Regions from separate parts of the Pradoshia sp. genome, predicted to be linked through region 2. Evidence: riboswitches for the same ligand, from Rfam matches in the RefSeq annotation. Region 2 holds a riboswitch; each other region holds the start of a gene.
What was found. Region 2 has a riboswitch for cobalamin ahead of ACI35L_RS14820 (FecCD family ABC transporter permease). Riboswitches for the same ligand answer to the same signal wherever they lie in the genome.
Positions count from the first base shown of each region.

Region 1 (7,062 bases), on a different contig from region 2:
CTTGTAAAGCAAGGTATTTTTTTACTTATTTTTAACGATTGAACTGCCCAATTTTGCCTTGTTCCCAGAACATATATTTGTATGGTATAGTAATCGAATTGAGAACAAAATTGATGCGGATAAGAGGATAGGACTAGTGATTACTTCAACTTCTATTTCAACGAAAGAATATATTACCCAATGGCAGGAAGCCCTGTCACAGGAGATAGGCCATTTAAAAAAATATGGCAGCCATAAATATGTACTTATGAATGGGAATCAGATTCAATCAGGCGACACATATACGTATTATTTTGAGACGATGTCACCACTGAAGATTCCCATTGGCACAGTTGCCCGGCTCGAGCGGGATGGGAGCAAATACGATGCTCGTGTGCTGTCGGCTGAGGGAAATACTCTATTAGTTTCTTTGGATCAATCCATTGGGGATCTAATTGATGAGGCCTTTATTTCCCATGATCCATGGGAGCTTTTAGAGCAATTGATTGAACGGTTAGATGATATTAAGAAGAGTAAACGGAAGCGCAGCCGAGTCAAGAGGCTGATGAATCCCGATTTTCCGGATAAGAGGACGCGCACTGATAGCAAAACGGCTGTGCAGGAGCTGTTTCAGCGTTCGAAATACAATCCGGTAACCTTTGTCTGGGGACCGCCGGGAACAGGGAAGACATATACGCTGGCAAGAACAGCTGCAAATAAATATTTTAAGGATAAGAGAGTATTGGTGCTTTCGCACAGTAACCAAGCAGTAGATGTACTGCTTGGGGAGATGGCTGCCTTCATTAAGAAGGCGGATAAGTTTCGTACTGGCGATCTATTGCGCTACGGAAACCAGGCAGGTGACGGGTTATTGATGCATGGAGACATTCTGCCGTCACAATTGCTTGCTGACCAGGATGCAGGTTTGCTGTCTGATAAAGATCGGATTACCGAGGAGAAGCGTCTCTTGAAGAAGGATCTCTCCCAATCGTTCAGTGTCAGGGACTCACAACAGCTTCTAGAGCTTGAACAGAAGCTTGGGCGTATTCTTGACAGAATTCGTAAGCAGGAGATGAAGCTCGTCAAGGAGGCTTCCATTATCGGAACAACGCTTGCAAAGGCGGCCAATGATCCTGTCATATTTGAGCAGGAATATGACCTTGTCATTGTAGATGAGGCGAGCATGGCGTTTATCCCGCAGATTGCCTTTGCCGTAAGTATGGCAAAAAGAGCGATTGTTTGCGGAGATTTCAAACAGCTGCCGCCGATTGCAGCATCAAGGGGGCAGCTTGTTGATACATGGCTGCGGGAGGATATATTCCACCGTGCTGGTGTCGCTGATATTGCGAGCGGCGGCGTATTGCATCCACATCTATTCCTCTTGAAGGAACAAAGAAGGATGCATCCGGATATATCTGCTTTTACGAATCAATATTTATATAATTCCCTTGTCGGAGATCATCCAAGCGTGCAGAAGAGCCGGGAAGAGATTGTGGCCCGGGCGCCGTTCGAACAAGCGGCTTCCATTCTGTTAGATGCGAGCTTTACTGGTGAGCATTGTTTTAGCGGGGGCACCTCAGGGTCAAGGATGAATATCATGCATGCCCTGCTTTCTCTGCAGCTGCTTCATGAAGCCTACCAGGGCGGAAGCAAATCAATCGGGTATGTGACACCATACAGGGCTCAAGCCATCTTGATGGAGAAGCTTCTTCAAGACTTTTATCCGGAGCAGTATGGGGCAGGTGCGTTTATGGCCGCAACTGTGCATCGTTTCCAGGGGAGCGAGAGGGAACTGATGATCTTTGATACGGTCGACTCGTATCCAGAGAGAAGAGCTGGTATGCTCTTAACGGGTAAAGAGAGTGAGCGTCTATTGAATGTGGCAATCACAAGGACAAAAGGCAAGCTTATTCATGTCAGTGATGTGAATTTCTTGAAGAATACGATTCCGAGATATAAAACCTTGCATCAATTCATTGATTTCCAGCTTCAGCACAATAAGACGGTCGGGATGGACCAAATTGGAAAATGGATCAAGCATCCTCATCCAAAGCTTAAATGGATGTATGCCCGCAAACTAGATGATGTGCTGAATGATGTAAAAGAGGCTCAGAGTCAAATTATTCTATCGCTTCCTAATCGCTGTATTTTATCGAAGGAGCTTGCACAAGCACTGACCACAAGACCAGCTCGTGCGAAATTAGCTCTCTATTCAAAAGAGGAGCATCCTTATTTAGACCCGGATCTTCATATACAGGAGGGACCTCCATTCAGCATGATCTGTATTGATCGCCGTTTCTTATGGCTGGGCATCCCGATTGAAGCGAATAGAAATGTTGATCCGCCTTATGTAGCGGTCAGACTCGACTCGGAGGAAACCATCAACTATATCCTGCAACAATTACCACGTGGTTAGGAAAAATATGTCCTTTGCTATTTTCTTTAGATAGTTATATAATCTTATATACAAGATATAGTTTGTGAATAAAAACACAAATACAAGATATTGATTAAAGTGCAGTTAAGGCGCCATTTATGGCTTAATAGGGAATTCGGTTAAAATCCGGAACTGTACCCGCAACTGTGAATGCTGATGAAATAAGTAATCCACTGTGAAGAGACTTCATGGGAAGGGCTTAGAGTAAAGGGAAGCATGAGTCAGGAGACCTGCCTTATCGAGCAATCGTTTTGCCTTTATCGGGAGCAATGAAGGTGGATAGTAGCAGCAAATGAAGAGTATATTCATTTTTATGCAAATCCAATCCCATTGCCTGAAGATAGAGGTGATGGGATTTTTTATTTGGGAGGCGTATTGATATGAGTAAGGTGTGTATAGAAAAAACGTTGGCGGAAACTCAGTCTGTTGAGGAATTATTGAGCTCATTTAATGAAATTGTTCATTTGACGAATCCTGAATTAGTCAATGAGAATGCAAATATGAATGCGTCTACTCCAATGGGGCAGATGGGGAAATTCGCCAGTGAGTCTGCACGCTTTTTTGCGAGAGAAAACCTATTATCTGAGGAAGTAAAAAAGGCAATTGAAGCTAATTTGCTTTATCCGCATGATTTGGATTTTATGCCGACCGGGACAACAACCTGCTGTCAAATTCCGCTTGGACAAATGCTTACGAAGGGATTTGACACCGGTCATGGAAGCATGCGTCCGCCTAAGGATATATCAAGTGCAATGGCGCTGGCCTCTATCATATTGCAAGCAAACCAAAATATGCAGCATGGCGGTCAGTCATTCCCGATGTTTGATGCTGATCTTGCTCCATTTGTCCGTAAAACCTATGAGAAGCATGTAAAGCGCTTAGAAGCCTATCCAAGTGATTGGAGCAAAGAAACGATAGAGCAAATCGCTTGGGAGGAAACGGAGAATACCGTATATCAAGCTTGTGAAGCCTTCGTACATAATTGCAATTCCATGCATTCACGCGGGGGCGGACAGGTGCCGTTTGTGTCTGTGAACTATGGAACAGATACAACGAAAGAAGGGCGGATGCTTATTAAAAATCTTTTGCTGGCAACAAAAGCCGGGCTTGGCAATGGGGAAACACCAATCTTCCCAATTCAAATCTTTAAAGTGAAGGAAGGGGTTAACTTCAATGAGAATGACCCTAACTATGACCTTTACTTATTGGCCCTGGAAACGACTGCTGAACGTTTATTCCCGAATTTCAGCTTCATTGACAGCCCGTTTAATAAGCAATATTATGATGGCACACATGAATCAGAGGTAGCCTATATGGGATGCCGTACAAGGGTGATGGGCAATAGACATGGTGTTGAGAACAGTATTGGGCGTGGCAATCTTTCCTTCACATCCATTAACTTAGTTAAGCTGGCGCTCCTGTCCAATACGCTAGAGGATTTCTATCGTCGACTAGATGACATGTGCGATCTTGCCATAGTTCAGCTTTATGAGCGTTATCTATACCAAGCTGCGAAACAAGTGCGTCACTTCCCATTCCTGTATACACAAGGAGTTTGGAAAGGAGCAGAAGAATTAAACGAGGATGATCAGCTTAAGGAAATCCTGAAACAAGGTTCACTCGCGTTCGGATTCATCGGGCTTGCAGAATGTGTGAAAGCCTTGACTGGTTTCCATCATGGTGAAAGTGAAGAATCCTACGAGCTTGCCCTTGATATTATCCGCTTCATGAGGGAGAAGGCGGATAAGGCAGCAGAGACCTATGATTTGAATTATTCCTTAATTGCAACGCCAGCAGAGGGACTTAGCGGAAAATTCGTGAAGAAAGACCGTCTTGAATTCGGCAGTATAAAAGATATTACAGACCGTGAATATTACACAAATTCATTCCATATTCCAGTCCATTTTCCAATCAAGTCACTCGATAAGATCCGTAAGGAAGCGCCATTCCATGCTTACTGTAATGGCGGACATATCACCTATGTGGAAATTGACGGGGACCCTAAGAATAATTTGAAGGCACTCGACCAAATTATTCGTGCGATGGCTCATTACAAAATCGGTTATGGTTCTATTAACCATCCAGTTGACCGTTGCTTAAAATGCAATTATAAAGGGTATATTCAGGATACTTGCCCTCATTGCGGCAATGAGAACGAAGAGGATATTGAACGGATTAGAAGAATCACCGGTTACTTGGTAGGGGATATGAGTAAATGGAACCCGGCTAAACGTGCAGAAGAAAGAAACAGAGTGAAGCACGGATGATGAAGGTGATGAATATCATCCATGACAGCATTGTGGATGGGGAAGGCTTGAGAACAGTTGTGTTTTTTGCGGGCTGCCTTCATTTCTGTAAGGGATGTCATAATCCCTCAAGCTGGAATCGGGAGAATGGTCGAGACATGACCATTGATGATATCTATGAGGAGGTTATGTCCAATCCTCTGACAGATGTTACATTCTCAGGGGGAGAGCCTTTTATGCAGGCCGATGAACTTCAATATCTGGTCATGAGGCTGAAGGAGTCGGGCAAGAACATTTGGATATACAGCGGCTATACACATGACGAACTCCTCACCCATCCCAATCCTGCCTGCCAGAATGTTCTTAAATATTGTGACGTATTGGTTGACGGCAGGTTTGAACTGGAGAAAAGGGATCCGAAGCTGCTGTTTAGAGGAAGCTCTAATCAGCGAATCATTCATTTGCAGTCTGTCTGATGAAGCGAAAAAGACACCCGTTTTGGGTGTCTTTTTCGTTTTGAAAGCATCCTTTACCAGCGGTGAGCCTTTGCGTTACTTCTCAAAATGATATTGGTCTGAGACATCATCGTATGTCCGTTGACCTGTGACTTTGAGCGCTTCCTTCTTGTCCAGTTATGGTGAAAAAGGGAAGAGTGCGAATCTAATTCGTTTCTGTAACTCAAGTCTAATCACCTCGTCAGTTGGATACGTTCTTGGCTCACACCCCGTATGAGGGAGCAGCCTTTTTTAGTATGTCTCTATATGTCATTGTTCATGCATGGGAATCATACAAAGGTACTGTTTTGGGAAAAAGAGGGATTTTTATGGTGAGAATAGGGAATAAAGTGCTTTAATTAATAGAGAGATTGCCTTATGATAAAACGAAGGAAAAATGTTACAATTATTTTATTGTTGTTACAAAGATATTATTTTGAACAGAAATTTTATTTATAACGAATTATTGGCATGATTCTTTCAAGGAGGCTGCAATTAAGTTGTTTAAAGAGATTTCCATTTCCCGTACTTCATGTATAGGAAACTCCCCGATATATCAATCAACCATTCAATCAGACGGCAGAGTATTTTGGAACGGTGAGAAGAATGTATCTTTTTTAGGAGAACATAAATTTACGATCAGCAGCCCGCGCTTGAAGAAATTAGAGGATTTATTACTATCATTTGATTATAAGAATTTTACTTATCACTCATCGAGGGAAATTATCCCTGATAGTCCTACATGTGTTACACGTGTTGTCTTTAAGCACGGGGAGACAAAAACGGTTGTTCATGATTTGGGTGATGTGGATGGTATGATAGAAAATAAAAAGCATACCTTAAAAAAGCTTGAACGCTTTGAGCGGGATCTTGAGAGAATTGCTGGATTAAAGACCCTAATCAAGCAGCCATTATATTTGTATCATTTCAAGAACAAGCACATGGAGAATGTGGAATATGTATTATCCTCTCCAAGCCAGGAAGAAGCCTTCAAGCTGATTGACGCTACTTATGTTCAATGCAAAAATTGGGAAATAGAAAAACTCGGACGTGATTCTACCCATCATTTGCACCCATATATCGTTATGCAAAAAGATGATTAAGCATACTAATTTTGAAAGAAGGATGAATTTCCAAAAGAGAAATTCATCCTTTTTTATAAAAAAGACCTTTTTCATGTCTTTAGGGCTTGCGGAGCAGGGAATTCAGGAGTACAATTATTTTTATTAACTATTCTGACAATTTGAAGGAGACATCATATGGATACGCAAATCTCAATCATTCATGCAAGAACAAAAAAACAAAAACCTAATCCAGAGGCACTAGGGTTCGGAAGAATCTTCACGGATCACATGTTTATTATGGATTATGATGAAGAACTAGGTGGCTGGCATGATCCGCGCATCATCCCATATCAACCCATCACGCTTGATCCTTCCTGCATGACCTTTCATTATGGCCAAACTGTCTTTGAAGGGTTGAAGGCATATCGGACAAAGAATGGACGAATTCTTTTGTTCAGACCGGAGAAGAATTTTGAGCGGATGAATAAATCAAATGATCGTCTGTGTATCCCATCTATTGATGAGTCCTTTATGCTTGAAGCGCTTCAGACATTGATTGAGGTTGACAGGGATTGGGTTCCAGATGCTGAAGGCACGTCCCTGTACATACGTCCTTTTATTATATCAACAGAGACTTATTTAGGGGTATCCCCATCAAAGCATTACCGCTTCATGATTATTCTTTCTCCGGTTGGTGCTTATTATAAGGACGGCATAAATCCAGTGCGAATCGGCGTTGAAAAGGAATATGTCCGCTCCGTTAAAGGCGGAACAGGTATGGCGAAGACAGGCGGCAACTATTCTGCCTCGTTGAAGGCGCAGGAAGTCGCTGAAGAGCTTGG
Region 1 is NZ_JBJEFJ010000112.1:22,645-29,706, reverse strand. Features, by position in the region: gene ACI35L_RS10645 (DEAD/DEAH box helicase) at 137-2,395, shown strand; cobalamin riboswitch at 2,488-2,668, shown strand; gene ACI35L_RS10640 (anaerobic ribonucleoside triphosphate reductase) at 2,797-4,683, shown strand; gene nrdG (anaerobic ribonucleoside-triphosphate reductase activating protein) at 4,683-5,138, shown strand; gene ACI35L_RS10630 (YpzG family protein) at 5,192-5,344, opposite strand; gene ACI35L_RS10625 (DUF6438 domain-containing protein) at 5,657-6,259, shown strand; gene ACI35L_RS10620 (branched-chain amino acid aminotransferase) at 6,416-7,062, shown strand, end outside.
Region 1: linked by a shared signal. The riboswitch ahead of ACI35L_RS10640 (anaerobic ribonucleoside triphosphate reductase) and the one ahead of ACI35L_RS14820 (FecCD family ABC transporter permease) in region 2 are both predicted to bind cobalamin.

Region 2 (7,062 bases):
AGTGTCGAGCAGCTGCTTGAGATGATGAAGCCTGAAGGGATCATCGTCCTAGTCATTTATCATGGGCATCCAGGCGGGGATATAGAACGTGATGAGATTCTTCGATTTGCCCGCAGCCTTCCCCAGGACACAGCCCATGTTCTGGAATATAAATTCATAAATCAAAGGAATAATCCGCCTTTCATCGTCGCAATTGAGAAAAGGTAAGTGACTGGGACAAAATGTTTCCAGTAACTAAATAGCCGAACAATTATAAAGTGCCATTTTAAGCACGATTAATAATCGTTCGGCTTTTTCTATTTCGTTTCGTAAACATTTAATGTATCATTCGTTTTTATGTCCCAGCCATTTTATGCTTTCACATATCCAGGGATGAAAGAGATTTGCGGCTTTCCCGTTACCGGGTGAAGCGAGCTGATCAGCTCTACCCCATATACCGATTTCAGCAATGGTTCATCTAAGAGAAGGCCTGCCTCCCCCTCCGCTACCTTTTGACCGCCCTTCAGTAAAGCAAGCCGATCTGCGTATAGCGAAGCAAGGTTCAAATCATGCAGGATGGCCACAATCGTTAATCCATTCTTAAGCTGCAGCTCCTTCAATAAATCCAGCAGCTCAATCGAATGCTTAATATCAAGATGATTGGTCGGTTCATCCAAAAACAGCAGCTTAGGTGATTGAGCCAATGCCTTTGCAAGCAATACACGCTGCTTTTCCCCTCCGCTTAAATCTTGAAAATATTTATGCTTAAAGGCAAGGCAATTCGTTTTCTCAAGGCATTCTTCCACAATGATATGGTCTTCTTTCTTGTATGTATTAAATAGGCCCCTGCCTTGATACGGATACCGCCCAAGCAGAACAATCTGCTCAACCGTGAAATCCAAACTCACAGTATGCTCCTGACTCAAGACAGCCGTCACCCGAGCCAGCTCCTCAGTGCTATAGTCACGCGCCTTTTTCCCGGCAATCTCAACCTTTCCGCTCACACTAAGATGCCTCGGGTCCAAAATCGCTTTAATGAAGGTGGTTTTTCCACTCCCATTCGGACCTAATAAAGCATAGAATTCACCCTTTTTCACTTGCATAGAAACATCGTTAAGAACCATCTGTTCTTTCCGGTACCCTGCACTTACGCTACATACTTTTAACATGCCATTTTCCTTCTTTTTATTCGTTCTCTTATGAGTAAATAAGTAAACACAGGCGCCCCTATCAAGGCGGTAATCACGCCAATTGGCAATTCCTGCGGGCTGACGATGGTTCTTGCCACCATGTCGGCAAGAACCAAATATCCTCCGCCAATCATCATTGACAGCGGAATGAGGTGTTTATGGTCAGCCCCCGTAACTAAACGGACAAGATGCGGGATGACTAAGCCGACAAAGCCAATCGCACCAGATACTGATACGGCCGCTCCTGTCAGGAGTCCAGCGCTGATCAGGAGAGTCAGCTTTTTCCTTCTCACATTCATCCCTCCATATTGAGCTGCTTCATCACCAAGTGCGAGTGCATTCAACTCCCTGTAATGGAACAAAATCACGGCTGAACCAACTGCAAAGAATGGAAAGAATAGACCAATATGCCCCCAGTTTTTTAAAGCCACACTGCCCATCAGCCAATTCAAGACCTCTCGCATTTGGTCTCCCGATGATAGAGCAATAATGAGCGATATGACCGAGCCAATGAAGGAGTTCAAGATAATGCCTGATAAAATGATTGTTTCATTCGCATATGTCCTGCTCGCCGCTTTCGTGATTCCAAAGACCAGAAACAAAGAGGCGAAACTGAATATAATTGCCACTAGCGGCAATGTATAGGATCCAAGGAAAGCAATTTCTACCTGAAAGAACAAGACAATCACCGCTCCAACCGAGGCCCCTGATGAAACACCAATGGTATAAGGATCAGCCAGCGGGTTTTGCAAAAGTCCTTGGAATGCCGCACCTGCCAGGGCAAGGGCACTACCGACCAATAACGCCAGCAAAATGCGAGGCAAGCGAATATTCCAAATAATCATCTCGATATTTTTCTGACCATCAAAGAATCCTTCATACCCTGTTATATTTTTGAGGAGAATGCCGACAATCTCCCCTACAGACAATTCAGCACTTCCACTCAGAAGACCCCAAATGACCGCGGCCGCCATGAACAAAATGCTGCCCGCGTAAAGGGCAGTCATCTGCACTCCTCCATGTTTTCCTTCTCTACTGCTCATCTTTTCCACTCCATCATTTCCTTGGTGTAAGTTAATTGCCAGACAATAAAAAAACCTCAGCCCAAAGGATGAGCTAAGGATTCACGCATGTGCTCTTGTGAATGCTTTAAGCCTACTTTTCCCTCCGAAAAATAAGTGCTAAAACCATGAAAAGCAGGTCTCCTGGCTTATGGCGGCATTACTCGCCAATTACAGTAGCGGGGGCTGCACCGGAGTCTCACCGGTTTCCCTATTCTCCCTTGAAAAGGGCACTTTTATGGAATAATCAGCTATTTTATTCTTTCTTCATTTTACTGGAACATAGGACAATACGCAATTCTTAATCAGGAAAGTTCAACCCTATCTCTTTTGCAATCAATTCAAAGGATTTTTTCTTTGCCTCGAAGGAATGTGTAATCGTGGTCAACATAATTTCATTGACGTGAAAACGCTCACTAAGCTCGGCCAGATGCCTGCCGATTGTCTGAGGAGAGCCAATAATCATACGGCGCCGATTATACATAATCCGTTCCCGTTCATAGATGGAAAAGCTCTGATCTAGAATCTCATCCGGATGAGGCGTCCCTTCCCTCATAATCCCCTGAGCCAGCCAAAGCATGGATAGATCAAGCGAGCCAGCCAAATACTCGGCCTCCTCGTCCGTTTGAGCACATACGGCAAAAACCGTGACCATGCCTTCTGGACGTGACAGTGTTTCAGATGCTTGGAATTGATTCAAATAATGCTGCATATTCTCTTCCGCAAATTCGCTGTTAATAAATAACGCAAAATTATACGGAAGACCTTTATAGGCAGCAAGAGCAGCGCTTGATGAACTGGAGCCCAGCATCCAAAGCTCTGGATGCTCCCCAATGACAGGGGTAGCCGTCAATCCATAATACGGATGAGAATCCGGGAGACGGTCATGCAAATACCAGTATAGTTCATCCACTTGATCGGGAAAACGATCCTTGCTCGGAATTGGACGTCCATCCTGCAAAGCCCTCGTCGCCCTCGGCATGCCGCCGGGCGCTCGTCCCACACCAAGGTCTATTCGCCCAGGCGCAAGCCCAGACAGCACTCGGAAATTCTCTGCAACCTTATAAGCGCTGTAATGCGGTAGCATTACACCGCCAGTTCCAACTCGAATACGCTTTGTCTGTGCAGCTATCCATGCAGCTAAGATCTCAGGAGAGGAGCCTGCAAGCCCCAGGCTGTCATGGTGCTCCGAAACCCAAAAGCGGGAATAGCCTAATTCATCAGCAAGTCTTGCCAGCTCTACTGTATTGCTTAATGCCTTTTCTGTCGGTTCTCCAGCTGCCCGTGGTGATTGATCCAAAACACTGAGCTTTAACATCGGTATAGATAGCCTCCCTTAAGGATTGTTCTTCACCCTGTTCACTTCGACACTTTTCTCATGGCATAGTACATTTTACAATTCCAATAAAAGAAATAGGAGCGAAATCCCCCTTGTTTTAATAATTTATGAACATGTGCTTTGACATCCTTCTGCTTGGCCACTTTGCCATCAGCAAGATAAATGCCCACCAATCCTTGATTCACCATCTTATGAAAATGTTCATCCGGAATCTTTTCGATGTCCCGATTGGCCTGTTCTAAAAAGAAGCATAAACGTTCTATCATCTTCTGCTCAGATTCATAATAAAAACAGAAGTTCAAATCATTACCGACCCGGTCTTCTTCTTGGTCAATGAAATAATCGAGCATGATATGAAGTCCTTGTACATAGGGAAAATAAGCATTCCTGACATTCTTCGCGAGACCATCTCGAAATGATGCGCGCGCCCCATAGGAGACAAGGCAGAAAATTCCGAGCGTTGAGCCGGCACAAGCGCTGAATTCATACCAGGTCATCCCTTCAGGCAAATGATGTTTGTTGTCTTCGAACCAGGCTTGTAGTCTTTGTACCCTTTCTTCCCATATAACATGCTTATGTACTTGCAAATCACAATAATACCCGCAAAGTTCGAATAAATACGGCTGAATCTCCTTATAATACGGCAAGGTTTGCATAACCTCCTGGCATGTCTTTACCAGATCGGATAAATATCCGCCGTCATTTTGATCCTCTCGCCGCTCATAATAATTCTTAAGCTCCGCTGTTGGGTTGAGCGCATGCTGCATGGATTCGTGCAACAGAGAAAAATCCTCCGGGTCTAATGAGGTACTGCGGTCACATAAATTATCAAGATAATCACTGATTGTCTGGTAAGCAACAATAAATCGAATTACCTGAGCCCTGTCTTCCCCAGCAATTAAAGCGAGTATTGACCCGCCTTCACAATGAAAGGTCTTATGGGCAATACTCGCCGTCGCCTGGATGCGGAGCTCCTCATTAGGAATTGACTTCGCTCTTTCTTCCCAATAGTCCAATTCACGGTGAACGATTGGAAAGATATCTTTAAAAACCAATTTCGCTAAACCGAATTCAGTTGCAGGCAGCCTCAACATTCTCCATCTCCTTAAATGATATACCCAATATTACGGAGGCGGGCTTCCACAAAGCTCTTGGCGTATTGGAATACGTCCTCCCGCTCTGGTTCATTAAATATCTCATGGTACAGCTTTGGCCACTCTTTATAATGCTTCTCAGAGGCAGGGAAATAATTGAACCATTCCCTTACCATATTGCGGTCAACAATTTTGTCATCTCCCGCCTGCATGACCAGTAATGGAATATCCGGAAAATCCTCATCAAAATCAAAGGCATCCTTCATCGCCTTTACCAGTTCACGATACCATCTAATGGACACACTCGTCACATAAAGAGAATCATTTAAGTCAAACTCAATGACTTCCTTATTGCGCGTAGCCATGTCAATGGTAATCCCCGTACCTCTCCGATAAGATGGATACACAAGATTCATGACATGGGAAATGGTATCCAGCATCTTAGGCGGATTAATCAATGTTCCGAAGCAAGGGGATGACAGGATAACGCCTGCAAGATTAAATTCTCTCGATTGAAGCATTTTAATCACAACCAAACCACCCATGCTGTGGCCAAGCATAAAGACAGGCAGTCCGAATGTATAGGCTTCATTCACCCACGTCTCTACGGTATCGATATATTCTTCAAACGAATTAATATGGCCGCGGTTTGCTCTTGAAGTCATCCCTTGTCCAGGCAGGTCTCCATTTATAACATGGTATCCAGCTGACAGCCACTTTTGGACAAGCCAAGTGTATCTTCCGGAATGCTCCATTGCCCCATGGACAATGACAATTACCCCGTTAGCCTTCCCCTCGGTTTCCCATTTTTTCATAGATGCACTCCTCCAGTTTGATTATACGTAAATATATTTACACATCATTTTTTTATATGTACACTTTCATTAACTATCTATTTTACAATAGAATACGGAGGTTATGAAATGAAATTATATCAATATAAAGATAAAATCCCTTCCTTACATAAATCAGCCTATATAGCTGACTATGCTGTCATAACCGGTGACGTTACGATTGGCAAGAACTCAAGCATTTGGTTTAATACGGTTATTCGAGGCGATGTCGCCCCCGTAATCATCGGCGACAATGTCAATGTTCAGGACAATTCTGTCCTGCATCAAAGCCCTAATAATCCGTTGATTCTTGAGGATGATGTCACAGTCGGACATCAGTGCATCCTTCATAGCTGCCATGTAAAGAAGAAAGCCTTAATAGGAATGGGCTCCATCATTCTCGATGGCGCTGAAATTGGCGAAGGTGCTTTCATCGGTGCCGGCAGTCTTGTCCCGCAGGGCAAGAAAATCCCGCCAAATACCCTTGCGTTCGGCCGCCCAGCTAAAATAATCCGCCCGTTAACAGACGAGGACATAAAGGATATGGACCGAATCTATCGAGAGTATGCTGAGAAAGGCCGTTATTATGCCAGTATACAACCAATCCAACCAAATCAATAAACCAATATAGAATGGGATACATCTTATTGTATACCCATTTTTTATGTTCATTATCATATTAGGGTGTTCCAATTTGTCCTGCCAGAGGAACATGACAACCTCATTTCTCTACATCTATTTAATGACCAGCCTGAATAGTTCATATGTTTGTTCTTGTATGTATGGAAAGATAATTACTTAGTACCTATCAATTATTTTACTGTATAAGAATCATTTTGGTTTCATTTTCCATTAAATATTTTTTTGAAAACGGTATCATCCATTCATAAAGAATAGGCATCCGCAACGGAAGCGGATGCCCCAGGATTATTACATCCCTATTAATGTGTCGTTACTAAATCTTCAGTCATTGTTTGAAAAGAGTACTTTTTTTCGATAAAGATTCCATACCAGATCATGAACACAAGTACTGTCCAAATCTTGCGGCTATTATCGGCCTTTCCTTTTACATGGTCATCAAGCAAACGGAGAATGACATCCTTATGGAATAAATGGTCCGTGTCACTTTCCAGAATAATGTTCACAGCCCAATCATACATCTCATCCTTCAGCCAATGACGAATTGGAACAGGGAAACCTAGTTTCTTTCTTGTGAGGACATGGTCAGGAACAATTCCTTCCACGGCTTTGCGCAGAATGTACTTAGTTGTGCCATGACTTGTCTTCATATCAGATGGAATCTTAGATGCCACCTCAAATACTTCCTTATCAAGGAATGGTACACGCAGCTCAAGAGAATGTGCCATCGTCATCCGATCAGCCTTTAACAAAATGTCCCCTCTGAGCCATGTATGAATATCAATGTATTGCATCTTGCTGACATCCTCATACCCTGCTGCGTCACGATAGAATGGTGCAGTAATGGTCTTATAATCCAACCCGCCATGGTATGGTTTGTACAGCTCTTTCTTTTCATCCTCCACGAACATTTTCGCATTGCCGATA
Region 2 is NZ_JBJEFJ010000168.1:22,115-29,176, reverse strand. Features, by position in the region: gene ACI35L_RS14830 (class I SAM-dependent methyltransferase) at 1-207, shown strand, start outside; gene ACI35L_RS14825 (ABC transporter ATP-binding protein) at 351-1,148, opposite strand; gene ACI35L_RS14820 (FecCD family ABC transporter permease) at 1,142-2,212, opposite strand; cobalamin riboswitch at 2,348-2,483, opposite strand; gene ACI35L_RS14815 (LLM class flavin-dependent oxidoreductase) at 2,532-3,548, opposite strand; gene ACI35L_RS14810 (tetraprenyl-beta-curcumene synthase family protein) at 3,590-4,660, opposite strand; gene ACI35L_RS14805 (alpha/beta hydrolase) at 4,675-5,478, opposite strand; gene ACI35L_RS14800 (gamma carbonic anhydrase) at 5,587-6,117, shown strand; gene asnB (asparagine synthase (glutamine-hydrolyzing)) at 6,438-7,062, opposite strand, start outside.

Region 3 (4,334 bases), on a different contig from region 2:
GTCCTTATTATCGGTTAATATTGTCTCATCTTAATAAAGCTTCTCAATTGCTTGGCAGCACTGACCATATGGCGGAGCGAGGCAACCGTTTCCTCCTCCCTCCTTGTCTTCAGCCCGCAATCAGGATTAACCCAGAATTGACTTAGTTCAAGCACCTCGAGGCTATCCTGCATAATTTCAAGCATTTCCTCTGTAGATGGAATACGCGGGCTATGAATATCATACACCCCTAATCCGATTCCCTTTTCATAGGGCGTATGCTGTAAAGATTGAATGAATTCACCATGGCTTCTTGATGTCTCAATGGAGATTACATCAACATCGAGCGCTTCAATCGGCTTCACAAAATCATGGAAATCACAGTAGCACATATGTGTATGGATTTGCGTTTCATCTTGGACACCTGATGTTGCAAGGCGGAAGGATGGGATTGCCCATGTCAGGTATTCCTGCCAATCCACCATTCGAAGGGGCAGTCCTTCTCTTAAAGCCGGTTCGTCCACCTGAATAATGGTAATTCCGGCTTGCTCAAGGCAGTCGATTTCCTTACGAAGGGCAAGGGCAAGCTGATTAGCAACATCCTTGCGCGGGATATCATCTCGGACAAAGGACCAGTTTAAGATAGTCACAGGACCAGTCAGCATTCCCTTCACCGGCTTCTCGGTCATCGCTTGCGCAGCAGCCGTCTCCTTCAAGGTCATCGGCTCAAGCCACTTCACGTCTCCATAAATGATAGGCGGCTTCACGCAGCGAGACCCATAAGAGACCACCCATGCCTTTTCACTCAAGGCAAAGCCATCAAGCTTCTCTCCGAAATATTCAACCATATCTGTCCGTTCAAACTCTCCGTGCACAAGCACATCAAGTTCCAAATCCTCTTGTATGCGAATCCACCGCTCGGTCTCACGTGCAATAAACGCTTCATAGGATTCATCGGAAATGATCTTATTTCGCCAAGCCTTACGCGTTTCCTTCACTTCCTTTGACTGCGGGAAGCTGCCAATGGTTGTCGTCGGGAAAATCGGCAGGTTAAGCTTCTGCGCTTGAATATCTCGGCGAACAGGATAGGGTGAAGATCGTTTAAAGTCCTCTGATTCAAGAGTCACCCCTGTGACAGCCGGCTGCACCGCTCTCCTATTTCCGCCAAGAACTATCCCTGGCTTCTCAAAGTACGTAACAAGCTGATCAATTTCCTTGATTTTCTCATCAGCAAATGCGAGCAGCCCTTTAATATTCCCGTCCATTTTCTGCTCCATCGAAGCGGATACCGGTACATGCTGCAAACTGCAGGAAGGCTGGACCCATACTTCCGCAGCTTTGAATACTTCAAGGATGGACTGGATCAATTCGGCCTTCTCCACCAAATCAGCCTTCCATATATTGCGCCCATCCACAATACCGATGGCAAGCACCTTTTCAGCGGGGAACCCAAATTGCTTCATGGAGGTCATATTTTGCAGATAGCCGGAAACAAAATCAAGACCAATTCCATCTACAGGGAGATGAATCAACTCCTCATAGACTGATAAACCTTCAAAGTATGTTTGCAGCATAATGTTTCCCGCTGTTTTTTCAGCAGCCAGCTTCTCATAAATCGATTTCACGAAGGCTACTTCCTCTTCATCCAATGTCAGCACCAAGGCTGGCTCCTCAAGCTGCACCCATTCAGCACCCTCCTTAATCAGCTCTGCAATCACCTGGCTGTACAGCGGAATAAGCTGTTCTGCCAATGCCTCCCAATCATCATAGCCCTTTGCAAGTTTGATGAAGGTATACGGCCCAATCATCGTCGGTTTCGTCACAACGCCAAGCTCATCTCTCGCCTCCTTGAACCAATCAAGTAGACGATTGTTCGTTATGTAAAGTTCCTGGCCATCATATTCAGGAACAATATAGTGATAATTTGTGTTGAACCATTTCGTCATTTCACAAGCAACGGCCCCTTTTTCTCCCCTTGCCATGGCATAATAAAGGGAGAGATTCGATAATCTGCTTACATCAGAATAACGGGCTGGAATCATCCCAAACATAAACGCCGTATCGAGCATCCGGTCATACAGCGTGAAATCTCCAACAGTCATGACATCGATTCCAAGCTCCATCTGCCTCTTCAGCCTGGATAAGCGTATTTGCTTCAGCTGATCAAGAAACGTTTCCTCTGATACCTCTCCCCTCCAAAAAGCCTCTAAGCATCTCTTCCATTCCCGATCCTCACCAATATACGGATAACCGATGACTGTGCGTGTCCATTTCATCCTACGAGCTCCTCCCCTTGTATCGTTTTTCAGAAAACATCAAAAGCCCTCTCCCTCCTGGAAGATGGCTGTTAATTGTTCGCAGCATAAAGAAAGGCAAGCATGCCCTAATCCCTATGATTCGTACAGTGTCCGAAACAATCCGGCACGCTTCACCTCCTATTTCCACGTAGGTATTGGTGTGTACTGGAATTGGCAGGTCTCCTGGCTCATCATCAACGCACTTTAATCGCACCTTCCCGCTCAAGTGGCAGTGGTTTTTTGCGATATACTCCGATTTACAGTTGCGGGACAGCGACGGACTTTCACCGTACTTCCCTTTTAAGCCAAACTATTCGTTTGGCACCAATTCTTACACGCTATTCGATTGTGAAATAACAATATAAAGAGACTATACCATAAAAAGGAATTGATTGTTATCTATTTTTTGAATAATCAAAAATAAAGCGTGATACCAAACAGAAGGATTATTGCTCCTATGAAAGGATTCATTTATTATGACACCATATTTATTTTCAGAAAAAGTGCTTATACTAATGTACAAAGCACCTTCACCTGAGCTTAGAGGAGCGTAATCGATTGAATCAACCAATACCGAATCAACATATAAAGCCAGCCCTCATTATGGCCGCTCTGCTTTTATCGGCCTTTACAGGGTTATTGAACGAAACAGCCTTAAATATGGCTTACACAGAAATCATGGCTGATTTCCAAATCTCAACAGCCACCGCACAGTGGCTCACAACAGGATTCTTGCTCGTTATGGGGATTCTTGTCCCTCTATCAGCCTATTTAAATCAAACATATACGACAAGGCAGCTATACATAACCGCCCTCTCCTTGCTTTCACTCGGGACGTTTGTTGCCGCTCTGGCACCAGCCTTCAGTCTGCTTTTGCTTGCTCGTATCATTCAAGCAAGCGGACTCGGAATCTTAATGCCGCTCATGATTAATATTCTCCTATTGATTTTCCCCCCTAAAAGACGTGGGACTGTCATGGGCATTATGAGCCTGGTCATCCTTTGTGGTCCAGCATTCGGGCCGAGCTTTTCCGGGTTTATTACTGAATATTTCACCTGGCATTATATTTTCTGGACAACCTTGCCGATCTTTCTCCTCCTGCTCGCATTCGGCTGGAAGGTCGTGCAAAACGTCACAGTACCAAGGAAACTGAAATTTGATATCCCGTCCTTCCTGCTTTCAAGCCTAGGATTCGGCGGGATCGTCTTCGGCTTCAGCATGGCCGGCGAGGGCAGCGGAGAATTTGTCAGTACAGAGGTCATCCTGCCTATCTTGATTGGTTTCACTGCCCTTATCATCTTCTCCAAACGTCAATTCAAGATTGAGCAGCCTCTCTTGAACCTGCGCGTATTGAAATATCCTATGTATGTATTCGGCCTTTTCGCAGTCTTCGTCGGCCATATGATTATCATGTCTCAGGCCATCCTGCTGCCGATGTTTCTCAAAACAGGACTAGCAATAACGGGATTGATTGCCGGGCTCATCTTACTTCCAGCTGAAGCTTGTAATGGTATCATGTCTGTCGTCATCGGCCGTCTCATGGATAAATATGGACCAAAATGGCTCGTTATTCCGGGATTTGCGCTGCTCATTGTGACAACATTTTTATTTTCAGGTATTTCCCGTGATATCTCGATTGCCGCTTTCATCCTGCTCCATATTGGCTTAATCATCGGTGTCACCATGATCAGCAGTCCATCGCAGACGAACGGCCTAAATCAGCTGCCGCGCAAATATTATCCCGATGGAACCGCCATCGTAAATACCCTCATGCAAATAGCCGGCGCACTCGGCACCGCCGTTTCTGTCAGCCTGCTCACAAAAGGCCAGCACAACTACATGATAAGCGGTGAAGCCGCGGGTGAGAACATCGTCGCCGAAGCCTTGATTGCCGGTGTGCAATATGCCTTCAGTTTCCTTGTCGTCATCACCATTATAGGCTTCGTTGCCTCCCTCTTCATTAAAAGAGTGAACGTTTAGGCCAGGCGGATTGCCTGGCTTTTTGTTTGCTTTCTGACAGATTTCCAGCTGAAAGGAGATGATTTCTTTCTTGCATAA
Region 3 is NZ_JBJEFJ010000067.1:47,369-51,702, forward strand. Features, by position in the region: gene metE (5-methyltetrahydropteroyltriglutamate--homocysteine S-methyltransferase) at 15-2,255, opposite strand; cobalamin riboswitch at 2,433-2,620, opposite strand; gene ACI35L_RS06750 (DHA2 family efflux MFS transporter permease subunit) at 2,880-4,256, shown strand.
Region 3: linked by a shared signal. The riboswitch ahead of metE (5-methyltetrahydropteroyltriglutamate--homocysteine S-methyltransferase) and the one ahead of ACI35L_RS14820 (FecCD family ABC transporter permease) in region 2 are both predicted to bind cobalamin.